4 regions of the Paenibacillus sp. Y916 genome follow, and region 1 is predicted to be linked to each of the others. Evidence: riboswitches for the same ligand, from Rfam matches in the RefSeq annotation. Region 1 holds a riboswitch; each other region holds the start of a gene.

Region 1 (2,199 bases):
CCAATAACCTTCATATCACTTGCTTCTTCTGCCGTATAGCTTTGCACTTTTTCAGTTGTTTCAACGTGATATGTCTTTCCTGATAAGTTTGATACAACAATATAACAATCTTCATGGCTTTGAGCATCTACCGCAAGTAAATCGGTAGGGATTCCTGTTACGACAACCACTGCATTTTGAGCTCGTTCTTCTGTCAAGATGATATTCCCCTTCTGTGCCTATTTATAATAGATCATGATTTAATATCATAGCGGTGTAAAGAAATTCTGTGTGTAATATATATGATAATCACTGGAACTAATACCAAGTGCAACACCTACACCCAACGTTTCAAAAGAGGACTAAAGTAAATTGCTTCGATGTCCCGAAGAATTTAGCCAACCAGAGTACGCATATATCACTTTATTATAGCCTGCTGAAATAGTTACGCAACGCCATGTCTTGGCTATGATCTCTGGCTGCATTCGCCGCAGTGTTATTCCATTCTAGAACATTCAGCCCGTTTCGTATACGTACAACATTCGTCAGATCAAATATTTGAATAGTTTCATTTATAAATGACGCTTCCACCCTCTTTTAATTCGTTCGCTTTATTCAATAGGCCATTTCTTATGGTAGCCTGTTCCTCTTGTTCCTTCTGTCTAGTTGAATCTCGAATATCATGAGAAATTCGCATGCTACAGAACTTCGGTCCACAGATGGAACTGATCACGCCAGCGGAATTCGAACCGAGCTTTAGATAGTGCATTATCACGGTCCTGTGCTCCCTTATGCCCTTTAGCTAAATCAGCAGCTTCTTTAATCCACGATAATCGATTGGGATGCAATCCAACACGAATATCTGGACGAGACCCCATTACATACACTTTTTTACTTCCTGGAAAAGCTGATAGATTAACAGATTCTTTCTTCATTTCGCTTGTCATTTCATTTCCTCCTATAAGTAAGGTGATTTGATCAAGCGGAGCAAATTCTATTCAACAAGCAGAAAAAAGACCGCCTCAGAGAAAGAGGCAGTCTTAAATAGACAAATAGAACTCCATTTCCTCCGCTGGCATTACCCAGATCAGGTTTGACGGTCGATAGTTGATCACTATCCTCTCAGCCTGGCACACCAAGCTCCCGTTACGATGTAATTGTTAGTTAATGTATAACGAAGTAACAAGATAAAGCAATACTAAATTCCCAAATGACCATCTAGATACATTCAACAACCTTTTAAAGTTTAAGCTGTAAATCCGCGATTTCATCAATCTGTGCGGCTTCCGCAGGATCAGCCGCAATCAGACGGTCATAAACGACCTGATCTGGGACACTGTTATTCTTCTTTAGTGCAGCCAAATACCAACGAGCAATTTCACGGTTTGTTGCATTGGTATAATCTTCGCTCAAACCAATCTGTAGCGTAGCTATAGCCGCTTCCAATTGTTCAGACATAAATTGTATTTTGCCTGTATTCAGTGCTACAGCCGGAGCAACCGTAAGCGACCTTCCTTGCAGTTCTTCAGAAGATAGAGTCTTCAAATATTCCAAATCCGCCAGTACGTGGCTGTAGGCCTCAAGCCCAATGTTGAAATTAGCTTGCTTGTTAACACTGTCTTTCTGTGTGTGAGCCACCTGCCCCAGATCATAAGAGCGACTGATGAGAGCGCTGTACCAGTCCATCTCCCAGAGATTCTCCCTGTTTATGATATCTGCGTAATTCTCATTGAAGCCACGCTTCAATGTAGTAGCGGCCACTACAGGTTCTCCTAACATCAGCTGTATTTTACCCGTATTCAGAGCGATGGTCGGAGTGATGGAGAACGGACGTCCCTGCATCTGCTCCGGAGGGAGTGTCTTCAAATACTCCACACCGACCACAACCTGTTCGTATGTCTCGAGCCCTGTATTGAAATACTCCTGTTTCAGAACATCATCCTTGAGGGTATGTGCCTGGTCTCCCATCGCAAATGAGTGTCTAATCAGTGCATCATACCAATCAATATCCCAGACGAACTTGTTGGCATTGTCACGATAGACCGCCTGAGCAAGGTCACTTTGCCCTTTAAGATCATAGTAAGCTGCTAACTGCGTCAGCAACTGCTTGTTGTAAGGCTCGTCCTTAAGGGCGCGCATCAGCACATGAAAGGACTCTTCAAGGAACTGCTCGTTTTGAGTCTGCCTAAACACCTCCTGATCAAGCGAGGACAGATATAT
Region 2 (2,199 bases), on a different contig from region 1:
CCATGACCTCCGCTGGTCCCCACCATTTATGGTCACTCGTGCCATTTCCAACTTGTCCCCATAATTCATTCGGTGCAGTGTGGGCTTTCATGAAGTAATCCGTGGCCCAACGAATGTTATCCAATATTTCCTCAAGCTGCCCTGCTTGCTCGTAGCCTTCCCGATACTCATATACAGACCAAGCAAGCATTGACGCCGTATATGCCATTGGAAAACCAAATTTCACATGATCACCTGCATCGTACCAACCACCAGTTAAATCTTGACCAACATCTGCCCCATCCTGAAGCCCAGAATCTCCCCGCCACTCCACACGATTACTATCCGGTAGAATACCAGAGCGTTGAGTTTCATAGAAATATATTGATTTCTGTAGAGCTTCAGCATAGTTATAATCCGTAGAAGCTGCTTCAGCCAATTTAGATTGAGATACCCCATCCCAACTAAATGTAAGCGCAATCATAAAACTTAATAATAATATTCCTTTTTTCTTCATCCATACATTCATGTCAGATTTCATCCTCCTTATTTGCTAATTCGCATAACAAAAAACAGCCTTCACCTCACTTTCATTTCTACAAAGTTGAGGACACGCTGTCCATGGCGCCCAGATCTCTCATCACTGGTCCTGTAAAAAAATATACCATAATAAATTTAATAATACTATATTTTACATAAAATAATTATTTTTCTATTCTTTTATTCAATAAACCGCTCCGTACATCTTCACATCAAAAATCTAAATTAGCTTTACAATGTAATAGAGTCTATACTTATTTGTAAATTGTGTTATATTAAATAGGTTATCAATTAAATAAGACCTTGTTTTTCACTAGGGGAGTCTAACGACTGAGATGGAACGCGAAGTTCCGGACCCTTGGAACCTGATCTGGATTATACCAGCGGAGGGAAGTGGAACGAAATCTTCAACTCATGCATATATTTGCACACCTATTTGCCTGAATGAACTTTTTGACCCACTCATTTCCTTTCGGAAATGGTTGGGTCTTTATTTATTTACAATGAGCGAGGTGATCACCGTGATATTATCATTACAAAATTTAACTTACTCTTTTGCAAGTACGAACGAATCCCCTATTATTCAGGAACTGTCTATGAATGTTCAAGCGGGTGAATTCATTTCTGTCATAGGAGCTAGTGGTTCTGGGAAGAGCACTCTGTTTAAGCTGATTGCAGGACTGTTAGAGCCTATGGACGGAGAAATATATATACATGGCACAAGAACATCCAATCGTCTAGGGACAGTGGCTTACATGCCCCAGAAGGACCTACTCCTGCCTTGGAGAACCGTTCTAGACAATTGTTTACTCCCATGGGAGCTTAATCGAAAACTTCATCGCGAACTGGATCAGCGCAATAAAGAGAAGATCACAGCAGATATTCAGTTCACTCTAGAACGTTTCGGTCTAGGGAAATATGAACATGCCTATCCGGATGAATTATCAGGTGGAATGCGACAACGTGTCGCTTTTCTCAGAACACTCGTAACAGGGCAAGATCTGATGTTATTAGATGAGCCCTTTGGTGCACTTGACGCAATGACCAAAAGAGAGATGCATCGTTGGTTACTAGAGCTTTGGGATGATCTACATAAGACTGTCCTTTTCATTACACATGATTTGGAAGAAGCCATTCTATTAAGTGATCGCATCTACCTCATGTCCCATGACAGTCCTCAAGGTATAGAAGAAATGACCGTTAATTTACCTAGACCAAGGCACTACGAGATGAACTATGACCCTCACTTTATACAATTGAGGCAAGACTTGGAGCGACGATTACATGAGAATACGCCTTTTTAAACGCTGGGCACACGATTATGGATGGTTTGTACTTCTTTTAACACTACTCCTGCTGACTTGGGAATCGGTTGTCACTTTAGGCTGGGTACCTTCCTTTATTATTCCCTCACCGACCTCGATTGCCCGGGCATTATTTGAACATAGGCATCTATTGATCGGTCGGCATTTAATCGCCACTTTAAAGGAGGTTATGTTGGGTTTTATATTATCTGTTAGTGGGGGCGTTATTCTAGCTATAGGTATGCATATTTCGCGTCCACTTGAGAAAGCACTCTATCCGTTCTTGATTATTAGTCAGACCATCCCCTTAATCGCACTCTCACCGATCTTCATTATGTGGTTCGGTTACACGATTTGGAGTAAAGTAGCAGTGGTC
Region 3 (2,199 bases), 450 kb from region 1:
GGACAATGAACCATTAAATGAGCATATGCAGCAGTTATTTGGATAAGTTAGTGAAGAATAGAGTAGTATACATATTTCTATTCTTTATAGTAATGACTTTAGGAATTTGTTCGAGGACCTTTTCAGATGTATTACCCTTATTTGTATCACGACATTTCGGAGATGCTTTGTGGGCAAGTATGGTTTACTTCGGTTGTCGGATATTGTTCTTACAGCAAAGATTACTTGTGTCTGTTTGTTTAAGTTTAATCTTTAGCTTTAGTATTGAATTCAGTCAGTTATATCAAGCGGATTGGATTATTGGAATACGATCAACACTATTGGGAGCATTAATATTAGGAAAAGGTTTCTTAGTCATTGATTTAATCCGATATGTGGCTGGGATCGCTTGTTCTTGTATTATGGATTATTACTTGTTTAACCGAGGAGGAAGAAGATGAGCAACCTGAAATGGTTAGAAGGTTGGTATGAGAATCATTGTGATGATGAGTGGGAGCAGACCCATATTTTGAAGATTGAATCGATAGACACTCCCGGATGGAGATTAACGGTACCTTTACTTGAGACTGAATTAGAGGGAAAAACGTTAGACGAAATTATTATTGATCGAGATGATCATGATTGGGTGAGATGTTGGATCAAAGATGGATATTTCGAAGGTGCAGGTGGATTGAGAAATTTAGAAGAGATGATACAGATCTTTAAGGAATGGGCGGAAAGCTAGCAGAGAGATACCATAAAAATATCTTAATGGGGAGTTCGTGGGGTTCTCAATTTCAAAGAATCTAAAAAAAGAGATTCTAAAGTTCCAATAATTGTGTTAGTATGTATCCAATTGAATACGTTAGATCACTAGGGGTGCTATTTGGCTGAGACGGAATGTGTGATTCCAAACCCTTTGAACCTGATCTGGATTATACCAGCGTAGGGAAGTGAGCTTGAGCTTTGGTTAAGATATTTTTGTATGCGTATATGCGTATATACGTCTGCATTCTTTTGACTATAGTTATAGGCCACCTTCTATTGCAGAGGGTGGCCTTTTCGCTGTTCCATCTTATCTGAGATTCGTCATACGAGAAAATAGGGAGGGAGTGCGATGTCAGCACGAGAATTACATGTGATCTCGAATGGTCAGTCTGAGTTAGAACACTTTGCAAGGATTGCGGCACTTATTCATCCTTTTGTAACGGCATTTCATATAAGGGAGAAATCAAGTCATGCAGCTGAACTTTGGGCAGGGGTATTGGCTTTAAGAGCAGGTGGAGTACCCCTTAGTAAAGTGATCATAAACGACCGAGTTGATGTGGCTTATGCCGCTGGAACTGGGGGAGTCCAGTTAAGCTACCGTAGCCTAGAAGTGCAGGCAGTGAGGAAAGCTTTCTCTGAATTGCGAATAGGACGTTCTGTTCACGATGTTCAAGAGGCAGTGGAGATGAGTGAGCAAGGATCTGATTATCTAGTGTTTGGGCATATCTTCCCAACAGCTTCTAAGCCCGGACAGCAAGCTAGAGGAACGAAGAAGTTAAAGGAAGTGGTGAAAAGTGTTCCTATTCCAGTTATTGCGATCGGAGGTATTAAGCCCGATCATGTGCAGCAGATTGTCGCAACTGGAGCAGCAGGTATTGCAATATTATCAGGGATTACTGCAGCAGATGATCCGTTAAGTGCAGTACACAATTATCGAGAGGCATTGGATATGAAAGGTTATGCTAAAAAAAAGTAGGAGGTTATTGACTAGAATGAAACAATTGGATGTCATTATTATCGGTGGCGGTGTTATTGGGAGTTCAATTGCCTATTATATGTCTGCGCGGGGAATGAAAGTTATCTTATTAGAGCGAGATCGCTTGGGTAGCCAAGCTTCGAGTGCGGCAGCGGGTATGCTTGCTGTACAGGCAGAGATCACTGAAGCAGGCCCGATGTTCGAGATGGCGCGTGCCAGTCGGACGTTATTTCCACAGCTAGCGAAGGATTTAAAGGACTTGACTGGAATAGATATCGGCTTGAAACGCAAAGGGATGTTTCGGCTAGCTGCAACTAAGGATGATATGCAAGAAGTTCAGCGTATTCTAGCTTTTCAAAAGCAAGTGGGAGAACAAGCGGAGTGGTTATCTCAAGAGCTGGTAGGACAACGTGAGCCCAAAATATCCGCAGATATAGAGGGAGCAATGTTCGCAGAAGAAGATAGTCATGTTGATG
Region 4 (2,199 bases), on a different contig from region 1:
GCAAGGAATATTCACTCTAAGAGACCAATTCGATTTAGATACAGTTAAACGTAACTTCGATTTCTACGAGCCTCTTACCGTGCATGAGTCTTCCTTATCTCCTTGTGTGCATTCGATTCTTGCTTGCGAACTGGGATATAAAGAGAAAGCTTACGAGATGTATCTTCGCACCTCTCGCTTAGATCTCGACAATTATAACAATGATACCGAAGATGGTTGTCATACGACGAGCATGGCTGGTACTTGGATGTCTGTTGTTCATGGATTTGGAGGATTGCGTGTACGGAATGGTGTTCTACACTTAAACCCATTCAACCCTGGACATTGGAAGTCATTCTCGTTCAAAGTCATGTTCCGTCATTCGCTCCTAAAAGTAACCGTTAGCGAGCATGATGTGACCGTTACGAATGAGACGGAAGTTCCTGCTAGTGTGAATGTTTACGGTAAGGATTACACCGTCAATGGATTGAGTCATATCCAAGTCGATCTATAATATATATGAAGAGACCTCCACAATCCGCAGCCCGGATGTGGGGGTCTTTTACTACTTCAGGCAATCCACTTTCTTTGCTTTCCATCCTTATCCGTATACAGAATATTTGCGAGTTGGATATCAAGAATGACATAATTAGGGTCACTTGGTCCGTCAAACCATTCCTTTAAATCATCATTCCAACATTTTCGCTTCAAACTATCATCTGTGCTAATCGAACAGGTTCCTTCCATCTCAACTACCTCTTTAGTCCCTCCGATTTCATACCCTATCAGCAAAGATACGTTTGGATTATTCTTCAACTCCTCTACCTTATGCGTTCTCCGATCGCTTACCAAATGAATGCTCAATCCTTCATTATACAACATCATATATCTCTGCTTTGGCTTATTGCCTTCAATAGTTGCCAGAGAACAAATCCTATTGTTGTCTAAGATCTTCGTTATATCCTGCTCTATTATCTTGTTGTCCATCATGAATGGTATTCCCCTTCCTCTTGTTGAATGTACTTAAACCATATGATTTATTGTACCCACCTATTAAAATACGAATCAAGATTTGAACAATTCCTAGCTGGACACCCCCAGCATAGTCGATTATAATGACGTAGAATGCCTTAACTTCATAAGTACAGGGGTGCTGGAATTGGCCGGCTGAGATTGTGTCCCACTAGACACTGACCCTTATACCTGATCTGGATAATGCCAGCGTAGGAACGTATCTGATATGATTATATCCATATCTATCTTGCGCCTACATGCGTCCCGATTACGGGGCGCTTTTTTGTATACGAATAGGACATGGAACAACCAGTCCAATAGAGGAGAGAGCAGAATGAGCAAGAAAAGAGCAATGTCGTTACTATTTACATTCTTACTAATACTCGTAATAGCGGGTTGTGGAGGAAATAAGAATGAACAAAATGCACAGACTAGTAAGAAACTACAAGACGTCAAAATTGTCTTAGACTGGACTCCTAATACTAATCATACAGGTCTATATGTAGCGAAAGATCAAGGATATTATGAAGAAGAAGGTCTTAATGTTGAGATAGTCCAACCAGGTGCAGGCGGAGCCGATACGATGGTCGCTTCAGGGGCCGTACCTTTTGGAATAAGCTATCAAGAAAGTGTGACACTAGCTAGAACACAGGACGTCCCGCTCGTCTCTATTGCCGCAGTCATTCAACATAATACGTCCGGTTTCGCCGCACCCGTAGATCGAAACATTAAATCACCCATGGACTTTGAAGGTAAAAGTTATGGAGGTTGGGGTTCGCCTGTAGAAGAGGCTATCATGGGCTCCATCATGGAGAACGAAAAGGCGGATGTTAAGAAGGTTAAGATGATCAATATGGGTGATGCCGATTTCTTCACGGCGGTTAAGCGTGATATCGATTTCGCATGGATCTTCTATGCATGGACAGGTATTGAAGCAGAGCTCCGCAATGATCCAATCGACATGTTATATGTTAAAGATTATGCTGCGGAACTAGACTATTACACGCCTGTCATTGTAACGAATGAGAAGCAGATCAAGGATGATCCTGAATTAGTCAAAGCTTTCCTCAGAGCAACAACGAAAGGCTATCAGCTAACCATTGATAAACCAGAAGAGGCTGCTAATATACTTAGTAACGCAGTTCCTGAGTTAGATAAGGATCTTGTTCTCGCAAGTCAGAAGTGGCTTAGTCCACGTTACACAGA

Evidence for each region. A riboswitch is a leader RNA that binds a small molecule or an ion and turns the genes downstream of it on or off. The one in region 1 is predicted to bind thiamine pyrophosphate.
Region 2: linked by a shared signal. The riboswitch ahead of AC1TO9_RS21205 (ABC transporter ATP-binding protein) and the one ahead of AC1TO9_RS04575 (phosphomethylpyrimidine synthase ThiC) in region 1 are both predicted to bind thiamine pyrophosphate.
Region 3: linked by a shared signal. The riboswitch ahead of AC1TO9_RS06835 (thiamine phosphate synthase) and the one ahead of AC1TO9_RS04575 (phosphomethylpyrimidine synthase ThiC) in region 1 are both predicted to bind thiamine pyrophosphate.
Region 4: linked by a shared signal. The riboswitch ahead of AC1TO9_RS13410 (ABC transporter substrate-binding protein) and the one ahead of AC1TO9_RS04575 (phosphomethylpyrimidine synthase ThiC) in region 1 are both predicted to bind thiamine pyrophosphate.

Annotation. Positions count from the first base shown of each region.
Region 1 is NZ_JBXCJA010000002.1:101,595-103,793, forward strand. Features, by position in the region: gene AC1TO9_RS04560 (hypothetical protein) at 1-197, opposite strand, end outside; gene AC1TO9_RS04565 (CAP domain-containing protein) at 406-570, opposite strand; gene AC1TO9_RS04570 (hypothetical protein) at 548-676, opposite strand; gene AC1TO9_RS04575 (phosphomethylpyrimidine synthase ThiC) at 678-926, opposite strand; TPP riboswitch at 1,027-1,136, opposite strand; gene AC1TO9_RS04580 (O-antigen ligase family protein) at 1,219-2,199, opposite strand, start outside.
Region 2 is NZ_JBXCJA010000014.1:4,547-6,745, reverse strand. Features, by position in the region: partial or broken gene AC1TO9_RS21210 (glycoside hydrolase family 9 protein) at 1-508, opposite strand, end outside; TPP riboswitch at 825-928, shown strand; gene AC1TO9_RS21205 (ABC transporter ATP-binding protein) at 1,023-1,823, shown strand; gene AC1TO9_RS21200 (ABC transporter permease) at 1,804-2,199, shown strand, end outside.
Region 3 is NZ_JBXCJA010000002.1:551,404-553,602, reverse strand. Features, by position in the region: gene AC1TO9_RS06850 (AAC(3) family N-acetyltransferase) at 1-46, shown strand, start outside; gene AC1TO9_RS06845 (ribosomal maturation YjgA family protein) at 51-440, shown strand; gene AC1TO9_RS06840 (immunity 53 family protein) at 437-724, shown strand; TPP riboswitch at 845-948, shown strand; gene AC1TO9_RS06835 (thiamine phosphate synthase) at 1,097-1,723, shown strand; gene thiO (glycine oxidase ThiO) at 1,740-2,199, shown strand, end outside.
Region 4 is NZ_JBXCJA010000005.1:150,561-152,759, forward strand. Features, by position in the region: gene AC1TO9_RS13400 (glycoside hydrolase family 65 protein) at 1-493, shown strand, start outside; gene AC1TO9_RS13405 (pyridoxamine 5'-phosphate oxidase family protein) at 550-969, opposite strand; TPP riboswitch at 1,116-1,227, shown strand; gene AC1TO9_RS13410 (ABC transporter substrate-binding protein) at 1,328-2,199, shown strand, end outside.